Regions from separate parts of the Streptomyces nigra genome, predicted to be linked through region 1. Evidence: riboswitches for the same ligand, from Rfam matches in the RefSeq annotation. Region 1 holds a riboswitch; the other holds the start of a gene.
The links. Region 1 has a riboswitch for glycine ahead of gcvT (glycine cleavage system aminomethyltransferase GcvT). Riboswitches for the same ligand answer to the same signal wherever they lie in the genome.
Positions count from the first base shown of each region.

Region 2: it holds a riboswitch for glycine, as region 1 does, so the genes downstream of both, gcvP (aminomethyl-transferring glycine dehydrogenase) here and gcvT (glycine cleavage system aminomethyltransferase GcvT) in region 1, are expected to answer to the same signal.

Region 1 is NZ_CP029043.1:5,260,519-5,264,928, forward strand. It holds gene glyA (serine hydroxymethyltransferase) at 1-841, opposite strand, end outside; gene gcvH (glycine cleavage system protein GcvH) at 858-1,235, opposite strand; gene gcvT (glycine cleavage system aminomethyltransferase GcvT) at 1,379-2,497, opposite strand; glycine riboswitch at 2,534-2,642, opposite strand; glycine riboswitch at 2,643-2,741, opposite strand; gene DC008_RS24525 (AAA family ATPase) at 2,912-3,583, shown strand; gene DC008_RS24530 (enhanced serine sensitivity protein SseB) at 3,664-4,410, shown strand, end outside.
Region 2 is NZ_CP029043.1:1,057,353-1,061,762, reverse strand. It holds gene DC008_RS04925 (MerR family transcriptional regulator) at 1-74, shown strand, start outside; partial or broken gene DC008_RS04920 (DNA polymerase IV) at 129-1,545, shown strand; gene DC008_RS04915 (PRC-barrel domain-containing protein) at 1,782-2,183, opposite strand; glycine riboswitch at 2,298-2,393, shown strand; gene gcvP (aminomethyl-transferring glycine dehydrogenase) at 2,571-4,410, shown strand, end outside.

The sequences.
Region 1 (4,410 bases):
CGACCTTGAACGAGACCGCCTTGGCGGCGATCACGTGCTCCAGCGGACCGCCCTGGAAGCCCGGGAAGACGGAGGAGTTCAGCTTCTTCGCGAACTCCTTGCTGCGCGCCAGGATGATCCCGCCGCGCGGCCCGCCGAGCGTCTTGTGGGTGGTGGAGGTGACCACGTCGGCGTGCGGCACCGGGTTGGGGTGCAGCCCCGCCGCGACCAGGCCCGCGAAGTGGGCCATGTCCACCCACAGGTAGGCGCCGGTCTCGTCGGCGATCCGGCGGAAGGCCGCGAAGTCCAGCTGGCGCGGGTACGCCGACCAGCCCGCGATGATCACCTTCGGGCGGTGCTCCTTGGCGAGGCGCTCCACCTCGTCCATGTCGACCAGACCGCTCTCCGGGTCCACGTGGTACGCGACCACCTGGAACTGCTTGCCGGAGAAGTTCAGCCGCATCCCGTGGGTGAGGTGGCCGCCGTGCGCCAGGTCCAGGCCCAGGATGGTGTCGCCGGGCTGGGCCAGCGCGAACAGCGCCGCCTGGTTGGCCGAGGCGCCCGAGTGCGGCTGGACATTGGCGTACTCGGCGCCGAACAGCTCCTTCACCCGGTCGATGGCGATCTGCTCGGCGACGTCGACGTGCTCGCAGCCGCCGTAGTAGCGCCGGCCGGGGTAGCCCTCGGCGTACTTGTTCGTCAGGACCGAGCCCTGCGCCTCCATGACGGCGACCGGGGCGAAGTTCTCCGACGCGATCATCTCGAGGGTGGACTGCTGACGCTCCAGCTCGGCGTCGAGCGCCGCGGCGACCGCCGGGTCCAGCTCGTGCAGGGGCGTGTTCAGAAGGGAGTTCTCAGACATGGGGGGTACGGGCTCCTCAGCCGGCGGTGTGGGCGTCGTACTCGTCTGCGGAGAGCAGGTCGGCCGGCTCCTCCGTGACGCGCACCTTGAACAGCCAGCCGCCCTCGAAGGGGGCCGAGTTCACCAGGGCCGGGTCGTTCACCACGTCCTCGTTGATCTCGGTGACCTCGCCGGTGACCGGGGAGTACAGGTCGGAGACGGACTTCGTCGACTCCAGTTCGCCGCAGGTGTCACCCGCGGTCACGGTCGAGCCGACCTCGGGGAGCTGGGCGTAGACGACGTCGCCGAGCGCGTTGGCCGCGAACTCGGTGATGCCGACCGTGGCGACGCCGTCCTCGGCGGTCGCGAGCCACTCGTGCTCCTTGCTGTAACGCAGCTGCTGGGGGTTGCTCATGGCCTGAATTCTCCTGTACACGCGTCAGTGCTGATGAAGGGGGACTGAGACGACTGGGACGGCGGACATGGCGGCGGACGTGCGCGGTCGCACGCCGCCCTGCCAGTCTGTACGCGCGGCGCGGCTCGTGCCGCGCGCGGTTCCTACTTCTGCCGCTTGTAGAACGGCAGCGCCACGACCTCGTAGGGCTCGTGGCTGCCGCGGATGTCCACGCCGACCCCGGGGGTGCCCGGCGCCGCGTGCGCGGCGTCGACGTAGGCCATGGCGATCGGCTTGCCCAGGGTGGGGGAGGGGGCGCCGGAGGTCACCTCGCCGATGACCTCGCCGCCGGCGACGACCGGGTACCCGGAGCGCGGCACGCGGCGGCCCTCGGCGACCAGGCCGACCAGGACGCGCGGCGGGTTCGTCTCGGCCTTGGCGGCGGCCGCCTGGAGCGCCTCGCGCCCGACGAAGTCGCCCTCCTTCTCGAACTTCACCACCCGGCCGAGGCCGGCGTCGAAGGGGGTGAGCGAGGTCGACAGCTCGTTGCCGTACAGCGGCATGCCCGCCTCCAGGCGGAGCGTGTCACGGCAGGACAGGCCGCAGGGGACCAGGCCGACGCCCTGACCGGCCTCGGTGAGCGCCTGCCACAGCTCCACGGCGTGCTCCGGCTTCACGAACAGCTCGAAGCCGTCCTCGCCGGTGTAGCCCGTGCGGGCGATCAGGGCGGGCACGCCGGCGACGGTGCCGGGCAGGCCGGCGTAGTACTTCAGGCCGTCCAGATCGGCGTCGGTGAGCGACTTCAGGATGCCGGGGGACTCGGGGCCCTGGACGGCGATCAGCGCGTACGCGTCACGGTCGTCGCGGACCTCGGCGTCGAAGCCGGCCACCCGCTCGGTCAGCGCGTCGAGCACGACCTGGGCGTTGGAGGCGTTGGCGACGACCATGTACTCGGTCTCGTCGAGCCGGTAGACGATCAGGTCGTCCAGGATGCCGCCGTCGGCCCGGCAGATCATGGTGTAGCGGGCGCGGCCCACCCCGACGGAGGCGATGTTGCCCACCAGGGCGTGGTTCAGGAAGGCGGCCGCCTGGGCGCCGGTGACCGTGATCTCGCCCATGTGCGAGAGGTCGAACAGGCCGGCGCGGGTGCGCACCGCGTTGTGCTCGTCGCGCTCGGAGCCGTAGCGCAGGGGCATGTCCCAGCCGGCGAAGTCGGTCATGGTGGCGCCCAGCGAGCGGTGCAGGGCGTCCAGGGCGGTACGGCGCGGTTCGGAACTGCTCATCGGTCGGTCGTCTCCCAAGGCATGACGGGCGGTCGTTCCTCCCCATCTGTCATCGGAACCTGAGAGGTTCGTCATGACCGCGCGTGGGCATGACTTGCACCTTGGGTGGGACCACCGGCGACGGCGGCCCGCTTTTCAGATGTGCCTCGCCCGCGCGGTAACGGGGCCTGAGAGATTCAAGGGAGGGACTTGCTCCTTCGGCGCCCCGGCGGCGTACAGCCGGGGACTCTCCCGCGCGGATTCAAACGGCCGGTATGCAGTTGGCGCCGCCATCATCGCATGCCCGGCCCCGTCTGCCCCAGGCCACATCTGTAACCGGCCTGTGGCAGTAAGCGAACGAAAACAGAGAGGATCCTCCATTACCTTCTCTTTACGCTCGGTGGGGATGGGGAAGCCTGTATGCGGAGGAGGACGATGACGGTGAAGCGCACCACGGCGTACGCCACCACGTCGGGCATCGCCCTGCCCGGGCAGCCGGGGGCCTCGGCCGTCGAGGCCCGGACGCGTCCCGCGCCGGTGGTGCGGGACCTGCGCGAGCGGTCGGGCCGCGGCCCGACCGCCCTGCTCTTCGGCCCCCGCGACCTCGTCGTGATCACCGGCCTGCCCGGCAGCGGCAAGTCCACCCTGATGCGGCGGACCGTCCGCGGCCCGCGCGTCGACTCCCAGGACACCCGGGACCGCTGGGACGCCCGGATGCCCGGTTTCCTGCCCTACGCCCTCTACCGTCCCCTGGTCCGTCTCTCCCACTACGCCGGGCTGCGCCGCGCCGTCCGCCGCGGCGGCGGGGTCGTCGTGCACGACTGCGGCACCCAGGCGTGGGTGCGCGGCTGGCTGGCCCGGGCCGCCCGGCGCCGCGGCGGCGTCCTGCACCTGCTGGTGCTCGACGTCGACCCGGACACCGCTCTGGAGGGGCAGCGCGAGCGCGGCCGGGGCGTCTCCCGGTACGCCTTCCTGCGTCACCGGCGCGCCGCCGCCCGGCTGCTGCGCGCCGTCGACAGCGGTGAGCTGCCCCGGGGCTGCGGCTCCGCGGTGCTGCTCGACCGGGACGCGGCCGGCACCCTGCGCCGGATCGGGTTCACGGGCTGACCCGGGCCCGGCCGGGCGGGGCCGGGTCCCGGTAGCCTTTCGACCCTCAGACGTGATTCACAGCAGGCGGTCACAGACAGATGGACTTCGCAGCGGATCTCCCCGCGGACTTCCCGGCAGGCTCTCCCCTCCACCCGCACGGCGGCTGGCCCGGCAACGAACTGGAGGAGGTGCTCTCGGCCTCCCTCGGCCAGCCGTCGGCCGGCGGCCGGATCGTGGAGGTGCTGGGCCGCAGCTTCGTCTGGGTGCCGCTGCCCAACGGCGGCGGCCCGGACAGCGGTCCGCTCGACCTGCCCGGCATGGAGATCGACGGCCAGGGCTATGTCCCGGTGTTCTCCTCAGAGGAGCAGTTCCGGCAGGTCGTCGGCTCCCACATGGCGTACACCGTCGCCCCGGCCGTGGAGTTCGCCCGCGGGCTGCCGCCGCACGTGGGCATCGCGGTCAACCCGGGCGGAGTGGTCGGCGTGCCGCTGCCCCCGGCCGCGGTGGCCGAGGTGTGCCGGGCGGGCCGTACCCCGCTGGACGGCTTCGCCTCCGGAGGCCGCGTCAAGCTCTACGAGCCCGACTGGCAGGACGACCCGGTCGACTTCCTGTCCGCGGCGTCCGCCGAGTTCGCCGCGATCGGCGTCGTCGCCACCGCCCGCCGCTGTCTCGGCGCGATCGAGGACGGCGAGCCGGTGCTGTTCGTCGGCGTCGAACTGACGCAGTGGGAGGGCGACTTGCGGGCCGCCCCGATGGACGCCCTGGGCCGCGCCCTCGGCCGTGTGCCGGTGCGCTGGCCGGTCAACCTGGTCCTCCTCGACGTGGCCCAGGACCCGGTCATCGAC
Region 2 (4,410 bases), 4.2 Mb from region 1:
TCGACACCGGCGAGACGCTGGTCGGGCACAACCCGGCCGACGAGCTGGCGCGGCGGCGCAATCGCGCGGTCTGAGGACGCGGTCCCGGAACGCGAGCGTTGTCAGTGCCGTAGGGCAGCATCGGAACTGTGAGAAACGCGCCCACCATCCTGCACCTCGACATGGATGCCTTCTACGCGTCGGTGGAACAGGCGTCCAAGCCGAGCCTGCGCGGGAAGGCCGTGATCGTGGGCGGGCTCGGGCCTCGCGGGGTGGTCGCCACGGCCTCGTACGAGGCCCGGATCTTCGGGGTGCACTCCGCCATGCCGATGGCGCAGGCGCGGCGGCTCGCGCCCAACGCCGCGTATCTCGTGCCTCGCTTCCGGATCTACCGGGATGTCAGCGAGCGGGTGATGGGTCTGCTGCGGGAGCTGTCGCCGCTGGTGGAGCCGTTGAGCCTGGACGAGGCGTTCGTCGACCTGGAGGCCGGGGGAGTGGCCTGGGACGCCGAGTCCGCCCGGCTGGTGGGGGGGAAGCTGCGCTCCGACATACGGGCGGCCACCGGGCTCGCCGGGTCGGTGGGGCTGGCCGCCTCGAAGATGGTCGCGAAGATCGCCTCGGAGGAGGCCAAGCCGGACGGGCTGGTGCTGATCGAACCGGGGACCGAGCGGGGGCTCCTCGGGCCGATGTCCGTGCGGGTCCTGCCGGGGGTGGGGCCGGCGACCGGGGACCATCTGCGGCGGGCCGGGATCCACACCGTCGAGGAGATCGCCGAGGCGGGTGAGGACGAGCTGGTGCGGCTGCTGGGGAAGGCGCACGGGCACGCCCTGTACGCGATGGCGCTCGCGCACGACGAGCGGCCCGTGGTGGCCGAGCGGGAGGCGAAGTCCGTCTCGGTCGAGGACACGTACGACGTGGACATCCATGACCGGGTGCGGGTGGGGCTGGAGGTGCAGCGGCTTGCCGACCGGTGTGTGCGGCGGTTGCGGGGGCCGGCCTTTCGGGGCGCACCATTGTGCTGAAGGTGCGGCGGTACGACTTCTCGACGCTGACGCGGTCGGAGACGTTGCGGGGGCCCACGGATGATCCGGCGGTGGTGCGGGAGGCCGCGGCGCGGTTGCTGGAGGGGGTGGATACGACCGGGGGTGTGCGGTTGCTGGGGGTCGGGGTGAGTGGGCTGGCCGACTTCACGCAGGAGGACTTGTTCGCTCAGGCGGCTGGGGAGGTGGCCGTGGAGGGGACGACCTCGGCGGGGGTGGTGCTGTGGCTGAGGAGGCTCTCGGTACTTCTGGGGCCGCTGTGGAGGGGGATCGGGACGGTGACGCCGAGGGGGAGGCGCAGCCGCAGCCGGCCGAGCGGCGGTGGCATGCGGGGCACGATGTGCGGCATGCCGAGTACGGGCACGGGTGGGTGCAGGGGAGTGGGGTCGGACGGGTGACGGTGCGGTTCGAGACGCCGGAGTCGGGGCCGGGGCGGGTGCGGACGTTTCGGGTCGATGACCCGGCGTTGGAGGTGGCGGAGCCGTTGCCGTTGGTTGCGGCGGAGACGCCTGTGGCGCCGGGGTAGTGGCGCGGGGCGCTGTGCCCGCGCTTATGGGGTGTCGCTGCGCCCACCACGACTGCCCTCAGCTGGGTGGGCCGGGGGTCGCCAGCGTTGCTGCCAGGGGCGTGGTGCTGGGCCGCGCCTACGGGTGCCGCTGCGCCCAACCGTGCCGCCCCTGCGGCACGACTGCCCTCAGCTACGGCTGAGGCCTCCCGCTGGCTCGCAGCTACGGGGCATGCGGCCCAGCGGCAGGGTGGGGGTCAGGTGTGGGGGTGGGGGGTTCGGGGGAGTTCGGGGGTTCGAGGGGCCAGGGTGCCGAAGTCGATGTCGGGGGGTGGGGGGCCCGGCGGGGCCACGTCGAGGCCGTAGTGGTGGTAGAGCTGGAGTTCCTGCTCGGGGGAGAGGTGGCGGCCCACGCCGAAGTCGGGGGCGTCCTTGATCAGGGCCCGGTCGAAGGGGACGTGCAGGGCGCCCTCCACCAGTTCGCTGGGCTCCAGGGGGACGAAGGCGTCGCGGGAGAAGAGGCCGGTGCGTATCGCCGCCCACTCCGGTACGCCGGTCGCGTCGTCCAGGTACACCTCGTCGATGGTGCCGATCTTGGTGCCGTTGCGGTCGAAGGCCTTGCGGCCGATCAGGTTGCGCGGATCGATGTCGGTCTGCACGGTCCCTCCACTTGGTCGCAAGTCATCCGTAAGCACTACGAAAAGGCAGATCCGTGACGGCGGCCACTCGAAGGTCCGTGCGGTGCCCCCGCTGGTAGGCTTGGCAGCGGCTGCTGACCCCGTGCGGGAGAGTCCTCCGGAGATCGCCGGAGGCGCCGAAGGAGCAAATCCTCCCCGGAATCTCTCAGGCACACGTACCGCACGGACGAGGTCACTCTGGAAAGCAGGGCGGGTGTCGACGGCTCCCGCCCTCACCGACGGTGAAAGCCGGGGCCCTCAGGGCGCCCCGGTGAAGCTCTCAGGTTGAGATGACAGAGGGGGAGGCCGTCCGGGCACCCGCGCCGTGGTGCCCCTCGAAGGTCGCGTCAGACCATGGAGGCCTCCGCAATGACCGCCCATCGCATTCCGCTCTCCGAGCTCGAGCAAGGGATTCCCTTCGAGCAGCGTCACATCGGTCCCGATTCCGAGGCGCGGGCCAAGATGCTCGCCCATGTCGGGTACGGCTCGCTCGACGAGCTGACCGCTGCCGCGGTCCCGGACGTGATCAAGAACGCCGACGCCCTCGACCTGCCCGGTGCCCGCACCGAGGCCGAGGTGCTGGCCGAGCTGCGCTCGCTCGCCGACCGGAACCAGGTCCTGGACTCGATGGTCGGGCTCGGCTACTACGGGACGTTCACCCCGCCGGTCATCCTGCGCAACGTCATGGAGAACCCGGCCTGGTACACGGCGTACACGCCGTACCAGCCCGAGATCTCCCAGGGCCGGCTCGAGGCCCTGCTGAACTTCCAGACGATGGTCGCCGACCTCACCGGGCTGCCGACGTCCGGCGCCTCCCTGCTCGACGAGGGCACCGCGGCCGCCGAGGCCATGGCCCTGTCGCTGCGCATGGGCAAGAACAAGAAGGGCCTCTTCCTAATCGACGCGGACGCCCTTCCGCAGACCATCGCCGTGATCCAGACCCGCGCCGAGCCCACCGGCATGGAGGTCGTGGTCGCCGACCTCAGCGAGGGCATCCCCGCCGAGGTCGCCGAGCGCGAGATCAACGGCGTGCTCCTGCAGTACCCGGGCGCCTCCGGGGCCGTACGGGACCTCACGCCCGTCATCGAGCAGGCCCATGGGCTGGGCGCCCTGGTGACCGTCGCCGCGGACCTGCTGGCGCTCACGCTGCTGAAGTCGCCCGGCGAGCTCGGCGCGGACATCGCGGTCGGCACCACGCAGCGGTTCGGTGTCCCGATGGGCTTCGGCGGGCCGCACGCCGGTTACATGGCGGTCCGCGAGAAGTTCGCGCGCAGCCTGCCCGGCCGCCTCGTCGGTGTGTCCGTCGACGCCGACGGCAACAAGGCGTACCGCCTCGCGCTGCAGACCCGTGAGCAGCACATCCGCCGTGAGAAGGCCACCAGCAACATCTGTACCGCCCAGGTGCTGCTCGCCGTGATGGCCGGCATGTACGCCGTCTACCACGGCCCGGACGGCCTGAAGGGCATCGCCGCCCGCACCCACCGCTACGCCACGATCCTCGCCGCGGGCCTGTCGGCCGGCGGGGTCGAGGTCCTGCACGGCTCGTTCTTCGACACCGTGACCGCCCGGGTGCCCGGCAAGGCCGCCGACATCGTCGCCGCCGCCCGGGACCACGGGGTGAACCTGCGCCTCGTCGACGCCGACCACGTGTCGGTCGCCTGCGACGAGACCACCACCCGCGCCCAGGTCTCCGCCGTGTGGAAGGCGTTCGGCGTCGAGGGCCGGATCGACGCGCTGGACGCGTCGGCCGGCGAGGGGCTGCCCGGCGCGCTGCTGCGCGGCGACGAGTATCTGACGCACCCCGTCTTCCACCAGCACCGCTCCGAGACCGCGATGCTGCGCTACCTGCGCCGGCTCGCCGACCGGGACTACGCGCTGGACCGCGGCATGATCCCGCTGGGCTCCTGCACGATGAAGCTCAACGCGACGACCGAGATGGAGCCGGTCACCTGGCCCGAGTTCGGCCAGCTGCACCCGTTCGCGCCCGCCGAGCAGGCGGAGGGCTACCTCACGCTCATCCGTGAGCTGGAGGAGCGTCTCGCCGAGGTCACCGGCTACGACAAGGTCTCGCTCCAGCCGAACGCCGGTTCACAGGGCGAGCTGGCCGGTCTGCTCGCCGTACGCGGCTACCACCGGGCCAACGGCGACGAGCAGCGCACCGTCTGTCTGATCCCGTCCTCCGCACACGGCACGAACGCCGCCAGCGCCG